3 regions of the Serratia sp. C2(1) genome follow, and region 3 is predicted to be linked to each of the others. Evidence: predicted binding sites of a transcription regulator. Region 3 holds the regulator's gene; each other region holds the start of a gene.
The links. Region 3 encodes PhoB, which activates phosphate uptake and scavenging genes when phosphate is short. Its sites were predicted from a motif close to CTGTCATAAAACTGNCNNAT; they were not measured.
Positions count from the first base shown of each region.

Region 1 (4,939 bases), on a different contig from region 3:
TGACCTGCTGAAAAGCACCCTGACCGACGAAGCCTTGAATTGGGTATTGCAGGCCGAGCAACTGGGTACCGGCCATGCCATGCAGCAGGCTGCGCCGCATTTTGCCGATGATGAAGACGTACTGATGCTATACGGCGACGTGCCGCTGATCTCCGTAGATACGCTCACGCGCCTGCTGGCGGCGAAGCCGCAGGGTGGCATTGGCCTGCTGACGGTGAAGCTGGCTGACCCAAGCGGTTACGGCCGCATCGTGCGAGAGAACGACGATGTGGTGGGTATTGTTGAGCACAAGGATGCCAGCGAAGACCAGCGGCAGATTAGTGAAATCAATACCGGTATTTTGGTCGCTAATGGGCGCGATCTGAAGCGCTGGCTGGGGATGCTGAACAACGACAATGCGCAGGGTGAATTCTACATCACAGATATCATTGCGCTGGCCCATGCCGACGGTAAGAAAATTGAAGCGGTGCATCCGTCACGCCTGAGCGAAGTGGAAGGCGTGAATAACCGCCTGCAATTGTCACGGCTTGAGCGTATCTATCAGGCAGAACAATCTGAAAAATTGCTGCTGGCCGGCGTCATGCTGCTGGATCCGGCGCGTTTTGACCTGCGTGGGGAACTTGTGCACGGCCGCGATATCTCTATTGATGCTAATGTCATCATCGAAGGATCGGTAAAGCTGGGGGACCGGGTGAAGATCGGTGCCGGCTGCGTACTGAAAAACTGCGTGATCGGCGATGATTGCGAAATTAGCCCGTACAGCGTGCTGGAAGACGCGGTGCTGGAAGCAGCCTGTACGGTGGGGCCTTTTGCCCGTTTACGCCCGGGCGCAGAGTTGGCGGAAGGCGCTCACGTCGGCAATTTCGTCGAGATGAAAAAAGCGCGTCTGGGCAAAGGTTCCAAAGCGGGCCATTTGAGCTACCTGGGCGATGCCGAAATTGGCGATGATGTGAATATCGGCGCTGGTACCATTACCTGTAACTATGATGGCGCCAATAAGCATAAAACCATTATCGGCGACGGCGTGTTTGTCGGTTCCGACACCCAACTGGTGGCACCGGTTTCCGTTGGCAAAGGTTCCACCATTGCCGCGGGCACTACGGTCACCCGTGATATCGCTGAAAATGAATTGGTGCTGAGCCGGGTGAAGCAGGTGCATATCCAGGGCTGGCAGCGTCCGGTTAAAAAGAAATAGCCCGTGTGTTTTGCGTTGGGTTCTGCACAAGAGCCCAATACAAAACATAAAAGTCCTCAATAGATTTCGAGTTGCTGCTAGGCGGCAAGAGTGTGAATTCCCTGGAGCTTAGTTCACTAAGTGACTGGGATAAGCACTCGCAGCCAACAACGCAGCAGCTCGAAAGATGAAGAGGATAATCCCCACCATCTACAGGCTCGGGGAGGCACGGTAAAAACCGGCAAAATCAGGTCAAGACATCGAAAGCGCCCCGAAAGGCGTTTAATTAGGAATACAACTGATGTGTGGAATTGTAGGCGCAGTAGCGCAACGTGATATTGCAGAAATTCTGTTGGAAGGGTTACGCCGTCTTGAGTACCGCGGTTACGACTCCGCCGGTCTGGCGGTGGTTGACGCCGAAGGCAACGTAAGCCGTTTACGCCGCGTAGGCAAAGTACATAAATTGTCCGAAGCCGCAGAACAACACGAACTGCACGGTGGCACCGGTATTGCGCATACCCGCTGGGCAACGCACGGTGAACCTACCGAAGCAAATGCGCACCCGCATGTTTCCGATTACATCACCGTTGTGCATAACGGCATCATCGAAAACCACGAGCCGCTGCGTGAATTGCTGATCGAGCGTGGTTATCACTTCAGCTCTGAAACCGACACCGAGGTGATTGCGCACCTGGTGCATTGGGAACAGCGCCAGGGCGGTACGCTGCTGGAAGTCGTTCAGCGCGTGATCCCACAGTTGCGTGGCGCCTACGGCACCGTGGTCATGGACAGCCGCGATCCCAGCGTGCTGGTGGCTGCGCGTTCCGGTAGCCCGTTGGTTATCGGCCGCGGCGTCGGTGAAAACTTTATCGCTTCCGATCAGCTGGCTTTGCTGCCGGTGACCCGTCGCTTTATCTTCCTGGAAGAAGGCGACGTGGTGGAAGTGACTCGCCGCAACGTCAGCATTTTCGACAAGCAGGGGAACGCCATCGAGCGTCCTGAGATCGAATCCAAAGTGCAGTATGACGCCGGTGACAAAGGCGCTTACCGTCACTACATGCAAAAAGAGATCTACGAACAGCCGCTGGCGCTGAAAAACACCCTGGAAGGGCGTTTCAGCCATGGCCAAATCAACCTGAGCGAGCTGGGTCCGCGTGCCGATGAATTGCTGGCTAAAGTGCAGCACGTGCAAATCATCGCCTGCGGCACCTCCTACCACTCCGGTATGGTGGCGCGTTATTGGTTCGAAGCGCTGGCCGGCGTGCCTTGCGACGTTGAAATCGCCTCTGAATTCCGCTACCGCAAATCGGCCGTGCGCCCGGGCAGCCTGATCATCACGCTGTCGCAGTCCGGTGAAACCGCCGATACTTTGGCGGCGTTGCGCCTGTCTAAAGAACTGGGTTACCTCGGTTCCCTGGCGGTGTGTAACGTGGCCGGCTCTTCGCTGGTGCGTGAGTCCGATTTGGCGCTGATGACCAAAGCCGGCACTGAAATCGGTGTAGCCTCTACCAAAGCCTTCACCACCCAGCTTGCGGTATTGCTGATGCTGGTGGCGCGTTTGGGTCGTCTGAAAGGCATGGCGGAAAGCGTTGAGCATGAAATTGTGCATGCTTTGCAGGCGTTACCGGCGCGTATCGAACAGATGTTGTCGCTGGACAAAAACATTGAAGCGCTGGCGGAAGGTTTCTCCGACAAGCATCACGCGCTGTTCCTTGGCCGTGGCGATCAGTACCCGATCGCCATGGAAGGCGCGCTGAAGCTGAAAGAGATCTCTTACATTCATGCGGAAGCCTATGCGGCGGGCGAGCTGAAACATGGCCCGCTGGCGTTGATCGACGCCGATATGCCGGTCATCGTGGTGGCGCCGAACAACGAACTGCTGGAAAAACTGAAGTCCAATATCGAAGAAGTGCGCGCGCGCGGCGGCCAGTTGTACGTGTTCGCCGATCAGGATGCCGGTTTCGTCAGCAGCGAAGGGATGACCATCATTCCATTGCCGCACGTGGAAGAAATCGTGGCGCCCATCTTCTACACCGTGCCGTTGCAGCTGCTGTCCTATCACGTAGCGCTGATCAAAGGCACCGACGTTGACCAGCCGCGTAACCTGGCGAAGTCCGTCACAGTAGAGTAATCAGCTTCTGTTATGTTTGAAAAGCCGGCCTGAGAGCCGGCTTTTTCATTACCAAATTAACGATGACAATACTGTGACACAGGGGATAAACGTTGTCGTTTTCAAGCGGATAGCTGCGTCGGCAACGGTTTTTCATTGATTAATTATTGTGTGTTTTTGTATTTAACATCATGATTTCTATACTATATTAGTTACTTGTTTTGCGTTGTAATATAACTGTCATATTTCGTACATTTTACTGTCACCAAACTGTCCTATTTTCCCTCCTGCAGCAATACTTACTCTGATGAAAACGACTTGAAGTCGATTTTTGAATATCCCATTAGGAGGGATTATGAAACTGATGCGTACCACCGTCGCCAGTATTGTGGCAGCGACTTTCTCCCTGACCGCCGTGTCCGCGTTCGCTGCTGCCAGCCTGACCGGTGCAGGTGCGACATTCCCCGCTCCGGTGTATGCCAAGTGGGCAGATTCTTATCAGAAAGAAACCGGCAACAAAGTTAACTATCAGGGGATCGGTTCCTCTGGCGGCGTGAAGCAAATCATCGCCAACACCGTTGACTTTGGTGCCTCTGATGCCCCGTTGTCTGACGACAAACTGGCGGCTGACGGTCTGTTCCAGTTCCCTACCGTGATCGGTGGCGTAGTGTTGGCCGTTAACATCCCGGGCATCAAATCCGGCGAATTGACCCTGGACGGTAAAACGCTGGGCGACATCTACCTGGGCAACGTGAAGAAATGGAATGACCCGGCAATCACCAAGCTGAATCCGGGCGTCAAGCTGCCGGATCAGAATATCGCCGTGGTGCGCCGCGCTGACGGTTCAGGCACCTCTTTCGTGTTCACCAGCTATCTGGCTAAAGCCAACGCGCAGTGGAAAGAGAAAATCGGCGCAGGCTCTACCGTTAACTGGCCAACCGGTCTGGGCGGCAAGGGCAACGACGGCATCGCCGCGTTCGTACAGCGTCTGCCTGGCTCTATCGGCTACGTCGAATACGCTTACGCCAAGCAAAACAACCTGGCTTACACCAAGCTGATTTCTGCCGACGGCAAGCCGGTCAGCCCGACTGAAGAGAGCTTCAGTAACGCGGCTAAAGGTGTGGACTGGAGCAAAACTTTCGCGCAGGACCTGACTAACCAGAAAGGCGATGATGCGTGGCCAATCACCTCCACCACCTTCATCCTGGTGCACAAAGAGCAGAAAAACCCGGCTCAGGGCGCAGAAGTGCTGAAGTTCTTTGACTGGGCGTACAAAACCGGCGCCAAACAGGCCAACGATCTGGATTACGCCTCTCTGCCTGACGAAGTGGTTGAGCAGGTGCGTGCAGCATGGAAAACCAACGTAAAAGACAGTTCCGGTAAAGCACTGTACTAAAAGAACGCAGGGGCGCGGGTTCACCGCGCTCCAGCCTATTTTGCAGGGCTCACCCATTGAGCTCGCCAGGGTTAAAACAGAGAGTAATCTATGGCTGAGTATAAGCCGACCATTAAAGCACCGAGTAGAAATGGTGATGTCATCTTCAGCGCGCTGGTCAAACTGGCGGCGCTGATTACCCTATTGTTGCTGGGCGGCATTATTGTTTCGCTGATTTTCGCCTCCTGGCCGAGCATGCAGAAATTCGGCTTTTCCTTCT
Region 1 is NZ_JAZFBA010000005.1:26,871-31,809, forward strand. Features, by position in the region: gene glmU (bifunctional UDP-N-acetylglucosamine diphosphorylase/glucosamine-1-phosphate N-acetyltransferase GlmU) at 1-1,195, shown strand, start outside; gene glmS (glutamine--fructose-6-phosphate transaminase (isomerizing)) at 1,476-3,305, shown strand; gene pstS (phosphate ABC transporter substrate-binding protein PstS) at 3,640-4,680, shown strand; gene pstC (phosphate ABC transporter permease PstC) at 4,771-4,939, shown strand, end outside.
Region 1: pstS (phosphate ABC transporter substrate-binding protein PstS) is a predicted target of PhoB. The motif match lies at 3,544-3,563, and genes of this name have one in related genera.

Region 2 (4,939 bases), on a different contig from region 3:
CCGCACCGGGCCGGCGCCGTCGATAGCCGCCGCTTCCACCAGCGAACGCGGAATCGATTGCAGCGCCGCCAGGAAAAACAGGAAGTTATAGCTGATTTGCTGCCACACCGAAGCCAGCACCACCAGGAACATCGCCTGCCCGCTGTTCTGCGCGTGGTTCCAGTTGTAGCCCAGTCCGCCAAGGAAATGGGTGATCAGCCCCAGGCCGGGGTTAAACAGGAAGATCCACAATACCGCCGCCACAGCGGGGGCCACGGCGTAAGGCAAGATCATCAGCGTCTGGTAAATCCGGCTGCCGCGCAGCACGTAATCCACCAACGCGGCGAAGAACAGCGACACCACCAATCCGATACCTGCCACCAGGAAGCTGAAAACCAGCGTGGTGTAAAAAGAATCGAGGTAGTACGGATCCTGGAACAATTGGCTAAAGTTATCCAACCCGACGAACTGGCTGGACAGACCAAAGGGATCGAGGCTCTGCACCGAATACCACAGCGCCTCGCCGGCGGGCCACAGGAAGAATATTGCGGTTATCAGCAACTGCGGCAGCACCAGCGCATAGGGCAGCCAGCTGCAGCCGAAACCGGGACGATGTGAGCTCATAATCAGGGACTCATGAAGACGAAAGACGGGTAAGCCAGTCTGTGCGGACAGCGCACGGCCCCCGGAACGGACACAAAGTCCATGAGGAGAGCGAACACTGCCCCATCCCAGACTGACGAAGCGCAGTAACCGTTATTACTTGGTCTGGGACTCGAAGCGACGCAGCAACACATCACCGCGTTGTACGGCAGCGTCCAGCGCCTGCTGTGGCGTTTTCTTGCCGGTCCACACGCCTTCCAGCTCTTCGTCCACCACGCTGCGGATCTGCGGCATATTGCCCAGACGCAGGCCCTTGGTGAACGGCAACGGCGGCTTGTTCAGCATTTGACGCGTCGCAACATCGGCGCCCGGGTTCTTGTCATAGAAGCCCTGTTGCTTGGTCAGATCGTACGCGGCGGTGGTAATGGGCAGGTAACCGGTTTTCTGATGCCATTCGGCGGCAATTTCCGGTTGCGCCAAATACTGCAGGAACTCGGCCACACCCTTGTAGGTGGCGGCATCTTTGCCGTTCATCACCCACAAGCTGGCACCGCCGATGATGGCGTTCTGCGGCGCATTCTTGGCGTCGGCATCGTAAGGCATCATGCCTACGCCATAGTTGAATTTGGCATAGTGTTTGATATCCGCCAGCGAACCGGAAGAGGCGGTAGTGATGGCGCAGTCGCCGCTGTAGAACTTCTCGGTCGATTCGTCCTTACGACCGAAATAGGTGAAATCACCCTTCTTGTTCATGTCCGCCAGCAGTTGGATATGCTTGACCTGCAACGCTTTGTTGAACTCCAGCTTGGCATTCGCACCGCCGAAACCGTTGTTTTCGGTAGCGAAAGGCACGCCGTGCCAGGCGCTGAAGTTCTCGAGTTGGATCCAGCCCTGCCAGCCGCTGGCGTAGCCGCACTTCATGCCGGCCTCACGCAGTTTGGCGGTGTCCGCCGCCAGCTCTTGCCAGGTTTTTGGCGGCTGATCCGGGTTCAGGCCGGCTTTTTTGAAGGCATCTTTGTTGTAATACAGCACCGGGGTGGAGCTGTTGAACGGCTGGGACAGCAGATGGCCGCTCTTGTTGTCGGTATAGTAACCGGCCACCGTCGGCACGAACACCGATTCGTCAAAGTTGATGCCGGCGTCTTTAAACACCTGATACACCGGTTTGATCGCTTTGCTCGCCATCATGGTGGCGGTGCCCACTTCGTAAACTTGCAAAATCGCCGGTGCCTTGCCGGAGCGGTAAGCCGCAATGCCCGCCGCCAGGCTCTGTTCGTAGTTGCCTTTATAAGCCGGAACGATTTTGACGTCGCTGTGCGACTGGTTAAAGCGGTCCGCCAGGGAGTCCACTTCTTTCCCCAGTTCACCTTCCATCGAATGCCAGAACGGGATCTCGGTCGCCGCCAGTGCCTGAGTGCTGACCGCCAGGGTCAACGCGACGCACAGCGTACTTTTGCGAATAGCGTAGGTGAGCATGCCTAACTCCTGAAAAAAGCTGGTGTATCCCCTGTATCTTTCAAGCCGCAGCTGCGTTGGTTTCCCTTCATCACCCCAGTCACTTACCCATGTAAGCTCCCGGGATTCTGGCGGTCGCCGCCTTGCTGCAACGTGAAATCTATTGGGGCAATAAGCGCGTGAGCGAAAAGAATCAGTTTTTTGTTCGGAAGCTAACATGCCATGCTCGGATGACAGAAAAATAACCGTTAGATGACAGCCATATGACGGGAGAGTGAAGTGCAGATTGCGGTTTGATGTCGGCGGCGGGGGAAAGTACCCCGCCGCAGCGGGGATTACAGTGAACGACGCAGGCGGGCGACCGCTTCCTGCATCTGTTGCTCAGTGGCGGTGGCGAACGACAGGCGGAAGGTTGAACGATCCGGGTTATCGGAGAAGAAATATTCCCCCGGCACGAACACCACCCCCTGCTGCAGGGTGGTTTTCAGCCATTCGGTGGCGTTGAACGGCTGACGGAAACGCGCCCACAGGAACATGCCGCCCTTCGGCATATCGAAGGTGATGTGTTCACCCAACTCTTTCTCCACCAGCTCGGCCAGGATCTCGCCCTTTTGCTTGTAGGCGGCACGGATCTTTTCGATCTGCCCCGGCAGACGATCCAGACCCAGGTAGCATTCGACGATGCTCTGCGACAGCGCGCTGGCGTGCAGATCCGCCGCCTGTTTGATGATCGCCACTTTATGCAGCAGGAACTCAGGCAAAATAGCCCAGCCCAGGCGCAAGCCCGGCGCCAGGATCTTGGAGAAGGTCGAGGTGTAGATAATGTTATCGGTATGGCCCAGCACCCGCTGCGAAACCTGATGCAGCGTGGCATTGCGCTCTTCGGTAAAGCGCAGCTCGCCGTACGGATCATCTTCGATAATCAGGAAGTTGTGCTCGGCCGCCAGTTTCACCAGCAGTTCGCGGCGCGGTGCGCTCAGCGTGAGGCCGCTTGGGTTGCCAAAGTTCGGCACCACGTACACGCCCTTGATACGCTGAGTTTTCAGCAGCTCGGCAAGCTCTTCAACCACCATGCCGTCGCTGTCGGATGACACCGACATGATATTGGCTTCCGCCAATTCCAGCGTCTGCAACGCCGCCAGATAGGTCGGGCGCTCCACCACAAACACGTCGCCTGGGTTGACGATAGCGCGCATCACCAGATCCAGCGCCTGCTGGGAACCGGCGGTCACCATCACCTCTTCGGCCGTGGCGGACACGCCACGCTGGGCGCACAGCTCGCAAATGCGTTCACGCAGCAACGGGCTGCCTTCGGTCAGGCCGTACTGGAAGGCGCTTTTTGGTTGTTCGGTGATCGCCTGGTGGGTGGCAATGCTCAGCCCTTCGAAATCAAACAGGGCATCAGAGGGGATGCCGCCCGCCAGCGAAATGACGTTTTCCATCTTACTGTGCTTGAGCAATTCACGGATTGCCGAGCTTTTTACGTTGACGATGCGCTGTGCGAGTAACCCTTCTGTCTTCATTTCTTATTCTCGTAATCGTTATACATTTTGTAGGGGCGCGGTACACGGCGACCAGGCTACTTGGGGCGACTCTATATTCGCCCCCCACAGGAAAGTGAGTGCAGCCAACAATGCTGTAGCCTGAAAGACGACGGGTATTTAGCCGCCCAGATACGCCGACCTTACTGCTTCGTTTGCTAACAATGCGGCTCCCGTATCTTCCAACACCACGCGCCCGTTTTCCAGTACATAACCGCGATCCGCCAATTTCAGCGCCTGATTGGCATTTTGCTCCACCAGGAAGATGGTCATGCCCTCTTCGCGCAGTTGCTGAATGATGTCGAAAATCTGCTGGATGATGATCGGCGCCAGCCCCAGAGAGGGCTCGTCGAGCAACAATAGCTTCGGCTGGCTCATCAGCGCGCGGCCGATCGCCAGCATCTGCTGTTCACCGCCGGACATGGTGCCGGAGCGCTGGTTGCGGCGTTCCAGCAGGCGCGGGAACAGGCTGAACACCCGCTCGATACGCTGCTGATACTGGTGACGATCGGCAAAAAAGCCGCCCATCGCCAGATTCTCTTCCACCGTCATGCGCGAAAATACCCGGCGCCCTTCCGGCACTATCGCCACTGCCTCACGCATAATGCGCGAGGTCTGCCACTGGGTAATGTCCTGATCGAGGAAGGTAACGCTGCCTTCGGTGGCGCGCGGCTCACCGCACAGCGTGCCGAGCAGCGTGGTTTTACCGGCACCGTTGGCACCGATCAGGGTGACTATCTCACCCTGCCTGATGTTGAGGCTGACCTGATGCAGCGCCTGGATTTTGCCGTAATGGGCGGAAACCTGATTAAATGACAACATTAAAGACTGTGCCCCATCATTGTGCGTGAGCATCGCTGGTGGTTATTTCGCTGCGCAGCAAGGCGCGAGCCGTGAGGTTTGGTGGGCCAAATAAACGGTGAGTAACACAGCGGCGCGGCGAAATAGCCCCAGCCCTGCGGGTCGCGCCCAAAAAACCCGCTCTCTGCGTTGTCAGATTCGAACATAATCCCGCTATGTTCTTCATCTTCCGCCTTGATAGCGGACTTTTGGGTCTGCGACGATGCCACGAACAATGATGGGACACAGTCTTAAGCCTCACCCAGATAGGCCCGGATGACGTCCGGGTTGTTACGAATTTCTGCCGGGGTGCCCTGCGCCAGCGGCGTGCCCTGATTCACCACGTAGATACGATCGGAAATGCCCATCACCAGCTTCATGTCGTGCTCGATCAACAATACCGACACTTTATGCTGGTTGCGCAGCTCGACGATCAAATGGTCCAGCTCGTCGGTTTCCTTCGGGTTCAGGCCCGCGGCGGGTTCGTCCAGCATCAGCAGTTCCGGGCGGGTCACCATGCA
Region 2 is NZ_JAZFBA010000005.1:264,708-269,646, reverse strand. Features, by position in the region: gene ugpA (sn-glycerol-3-phosphate ABC transporter permease UgpA) at 1-603, opposite strand, end outside; gene ugpB (sn-glycerol-3-phosphate ABC transporter substrate-binding protein UgpB) at 739-2,058, opposite strand; gene V2S86_RS22445 (aminotransferase-like domain-containing protein) at 2,373-3,560, opposite strand; gene livF (high-affinity branched-chain amino acid ABC transporter ATP-binding protein LivF) at 3,699-4,400, opposite strand; gene livG (high-affinity branched-chain amino acid ABC transporter ATP-binding protein LivG) at 4,670-4,939, opposite strand, start outside.
Region 2: ugpB (sn-glycerol-3-phosphate ABC transporter substrate-binding protein UgpB) is a predicted target of PhoB. The motif match lies at 2,288-2,307, and genes of this name have one in related genera.

Region 3 (4,939 bases):
TTGGCGCATTCGCTGTTGACGGGGCTCTGTGATTTCCGTCTCCTGCGCCAGCCGCCGCTCGAAGACCTCATCGACGCTCAGTTCGTTGAGCGTTTCCTTGTCCTGCCGTTCAAGGGCCTTGCGGCGCTGCTCTTTACTGCGGCGCAGCAATACCACCTCCACCGGCAGTTGATCCGCCAACTGCTGGATACGGCGCTGAATGTCGCTGAGGTAATCCTGCGTGGCCACTTCGATATCCAGCCATACCGGCAGCTCCCCCTGATAATCGGCGAACTGTTGCAATTGTTGTTCGATCTGCGTCAAATCGCCCTTGATCAGTTGCATCGGCTGGAAGCTGGGGATTTCCAGTGCGGTGACCTGTTGCAGGGCGCCTTCGGCGAAATCCACCATAAACACGCTCTTGGGTTTGCCCAGCTCATCGAAACTGAGCGGGATAGGCGAACCGCTGTAGCGGATATGTTCGGATTTGGCGACGTTTTGCGCCCGGTGAATATGCCCCAACGCAATGTAATCGGCCGGCGGAAACGCCTGCGCCGGAAAGGCATCCAGCGTGCCGATGTAAATGTCGCGCACCGAATCGGAGGTGGTAACCCCCACGGTGGTCAGGTGGCCGGTGGCGACAATCGGCAAGGTTAGCCCCAGTTCATCGCGGCGTGCGCAGGCGGCCTGGTAAAGCTGTTGATAGTGTTCCGCGATCGCCTCTTGCAACGCCTGCTGTTTTTGCCCGCCCGATTCGCCGGCGCGGCTGGTGATCAGATCGCGTGGGCGCAGGAACGGGATGGCGCACAACACCGCACCCGGCCGGCCATCGCGCTGGTTAAGCACCAGGATTTGCTGCCCGATGTCGCTTTGGGCGTTGGCGATCACCGTGGTATTCAGGCAAGAAAGCAATTCACGCGATTCATTCAGGGTTGCCACGGAGTCATGGTTACCGCCCAGCACCACCAACTGGCAGCCGGTGCGCTGCAACTCGACCACAAAACGGTTATACAGCTCGCGGGCGTAGCTTGGCGGCGAGCCGGTATCGAACAGATCCCCGGCGACGATCAGCGCATCCACCCGTTGCTGTTCTATTTGCTCGATCAGCCAGCGTAAAAAAGCCTGGTGCTCGGCGGCGCGGCTTTTGGTGAAAAAGTACTGGCCAAGATGCCAGTCAGAGGTGTGGATCAGGCGCATGACACTCCCGGGGCGATAAACTCATGGCGGTGATTATAAAGGGGGCAGACTCTCCTGTCGTGACGCAATCATTATGACAACTGAATGATTTTTCTTTGAAGCTGGAAATAATCGCTATGCTTACTGGCTATAACAGGCTGGTTTTTTCATAAAAGTGTCACAAAACTGACGCATAATGGCGCCCGCAATGAGGCTGTGCCCCGCCATTGATCGTGGCGCCGGCGCAGACCCAAAAGCACGCTGTCAAGGCGGAGGGTGAAGGACATGGCGGGACTATGTTCGAACCCGACAACGCAGGCAGCGGGTTTTTGGGGCGCGCCCCTCCGGGTTGGGGCCATTTAAGCGTGCTGCTGCGTTGCTCACCGCTTATTTGGCGCCACCAAACCTCTCGGTTCGCGCCTTGCTTCACGCTTAAATGACCGCCAGCGGGGCTCACGAGCAATGGCGGGACACAGCCTAATAGATCGCTAACACATTGGCAGGATTGACGATGGCAAGACGCATACTGGTGGTGGAAGACGAAGCGCCGATCCGTGAGATGGTGTGCTTTGTGTTGGAACAGAATGGTTACCAACCGTTGGAAGCCGAAGATTATGACAGCGCCGTGACGCGCCTGTCTGAGCCGTTCCCTGATTTGGTGTTGCTCGACTGGATGTTACCCGGCGGTTCCGGTATCCAGTTTATCAAACACATGAAGCGCGAAGCGCTGACCCGCGATATTCCGGTGATGATGCTGACCGCACGCGGTGAAGAAGAAGACCGGGTGCGCGGTCTGGAAGTGGGAGCGGACGATTACATTACCAAGCCGTTCTCACCGAAGGAGCTGGTGGCGCGCATCAAGGCGGTAATGCGCCGCATTTCACCGATGGCGGTGGAAGAAGTGATTGAAATGCAGGGGCTGAGCCTGGACCCTTCCTCGCATCGCGTAATGGCTAATGAGCAGGCGCTGGACATGGGGCCGACCGAGTTCAAACTGCTGCATTTCTTTATGACCCATCCGGAGCGTGTTTATAGCCGTGAACAGTTGCTTAATCACGTCTGGGGCACTAACGTTTATGTGGAAGACCGCACCGTTGACGTGCATATCCGTCGGCTCCGTAAGGCGTTAGAGACCACCGGTCATGACAAAATGGTTCAAACCGTTCGGGGCACCGGCTACCGATTCTCAACGCGTTACTGATCGCGTCGCGCTGGAGAATATGCTGTGCTAGAACGCCTGTCGTGGAAGAGGCTGGCCCTGGAGCTGGCTCTTTTCTGTTTACCTGCCTTGTTGCTGGGGCTGATTTTCGGCTATCTGCCCTGGCTGCTGCTGGCCGCCGTGCTGGCGGCGCTGGTATGGAATTTCTACAACCAACTCAAACTTTCCCACTGGCTGTGGGTCGACCGCAGCATGACGCCGCCACCCGGGCGCTGGAGCTGGGAACCGCTGTTTTACGGCCTGTACCAGATGCAACAGCGCAACCGTCGCCGCCGCCGTGAACTGGCGTTGTTGATCAAACGCTTTCGCAGCGGGGCAGAATCGCTGCCCGATGCGGTGGTGATGACCACCGTCGAAGGCAATATCTTCTGGTGCAACGGGTTGGCGCAGCATCTGCTGGGGTTCCGCTGGCCGGAAGACAACGGTCAACATATCCTTAACCTGCTGCGTTACCCGGAGTTCAGCCACTATCTGCAACAGCAGGAGTTCACCCGGCCGCTGACGCTGCAACTCAATAACGAGCACTATGTCGAGTTCCGCGTGATGCCCTATTCGGAAGGGCAACTGTTGATGGTGGCGCGCGATGTCACCCAAATGCGCCAGCTGGAAGGCGCGCGCCGCAACTTCTTCGCCAACGTCAGCCATGAGTTGCGTACCCCGCTGACGGTATTGCAGGGCTACCTGGAGATGATGAGCGACGAGGAACTGGACGGCTCGCTGCGCGGTAAGGCGTTGGGCACCATGCAGGAGCAGACCCGGCGCATGGACGGGCTGGTCAAACAGCTGCTGACGCTGTCGCGCATTGAGGCGGCACCTAACGTCGATATGAACGAGCGGGTCGATATTCCGCTGATGTTGCGGGTGTTGCAGCGTGAGGCGCAGTCGCTGAGCGGCGGCAACCATGAGATTACCTTCCGGGTGAACGAGCAGCTCAAGGTATTCGGCAACGATGACCAACTGCGCAGCGCGGTGTCGAATCTGGTGTATAACGCCGTCAATCACACGCCGAAGGGCACCAATATTGAGGTGAGCTGGCAACAGACGCCAAACGGCGCGCAGTTCCAGGTCAGCGACAATGGGCCGGGCATCGCCGCCGAACATATTCCGCGTCTGACCGAGCGTTTCTACCGCGTCGATAAAGCCCGTTCACGCCAGACCGGCGGCAGCGGGCTTGGGCTGGCGATCGTCAAGCATGCGCTCAGCCACCACGATGCGCGGCTGGAGATCCTCAGCGAACAGGGGATCGGCACCCGTTTCATTTTTACCTTGCCTAACCGGTTGATTGTTCCCGCAGCTTTATCAGAGAATGCGGTGAAAAATTAACGCGCGAGAGGCTGGCATGATCCGAATGACCCGATGGCTGTTGCTGTGCCTGGCGCTGCTGGCGAGCCGCGGCGCGCTGGCGCAGCCGGACGGTATGTTGTCCGGCAACCTGTCGAGCGTCGGCTCCGATACGCTGGCGAACCTGATGGCGCTGTGGGCGCAGGACTTCAGTCAGCACTATCCTAACGTCAATCTGCAGATCCAGGCCGCCGGCTCTTCAACCGCACCGACCGCGTTGGCGGCGGGCGCGGCGCAGCTTGGGCCAATGAGCAGGCCGATGAAGGCGGCGGAAGTGTCGGCGTTCGAACACCGTTATGGCTATGCGCCGCTGGCCGTGCCGGTCGCGGTAGATGCGCTGGTGGTGCTGGTGCATCAGGACAACCCGTTGCGTGGCCTGAACCTGCAGCAGCTCGATCGCATTTTCTCCTCCACCCGGCGCTGTGGCGAAAGCCGGCCGCTGATGCGTTGGGGGGAACTGGGGTTGACCGGCAGTTGGCAACAGCGCGACCTGCAGCGTTTCGGGCGAAACTCCGCCTCCGGCACCTACGGCTACTTCAAACTGCGCGCGCTGTGCGGCGGCGATTTTATGCCGCGGGTCAACGAGCTGCCCGGTTCGGCTTCGGTGGTGCAGGCAGTGGCCGGTTCGCTGAACAGCATTGGCTATGCCAGCATCGGCTTTCGCGCCAGCGGCGTACGGCTGTTGGCACTGGCGGAGTCGGGCGAAAACTACATCACCCCCAATGACGCCAACGTGCGCAACGGCAGCTATCCATTGTCGCGCTATCTGTACATTTACATCAACAAGGCCCCCAACCAACCGCTGGAGCCGCTGACTGCGGCATTTCTCGATCGCGTGCTGTCCGATACCGGGCAAAAGCTGGTCAATCATGACGGTTACCTGCCGCTGCCACCCGACACATTGCATAAAACCCGCCTGGCGTTGGGCCTGAAATAATCTGCCAACGGGCGCCGAGTGGCGCCCAACATGAATTTCTCTCAATACCAATGAAAATTCTTCCGTTGCCGCCCGGCAATCGGCGTGACAGGATGCTTCTCAATAGGGATTTAGACGTCCGGATGTCCATAATAACCTGGCGTAATAGTTCACACTGTCAATCATTGAAGCAAAGAGGCCCGATCCTTTGCCTGTCACCGGGAGTTAAAAATATGTGCGATTGCCACCACGCCTTTCACGCTGACGTTGTCGGCAGCCTGTTGCGACCTGCGGCACTGAAAACCGCT
Region 3 is NZ_JAZFBA010000001.1:3,095,531-3,100,469, reverse strand. Features, by position in the region: gene sbcD (exonuclease subunit SbcD) at 1-1,176, opposite strand, end outside; gene phoB (phosphate response regulator transcription factor PhoB) at 1,667-2,356, shown strand; gene phoR (phosphate regulon sensor histidine kinase PhoR) at 2,381-3,697, shown strand; gene V2S86_RS14585 (PstS family phosphate ABC transporter substrate-binding protein) at 3,714-4,652, shown strand; gene V2S86_RS14580 (cobalamin-independent methionine synthase II family protein) at 4,865-4,939, shown strand, end outside.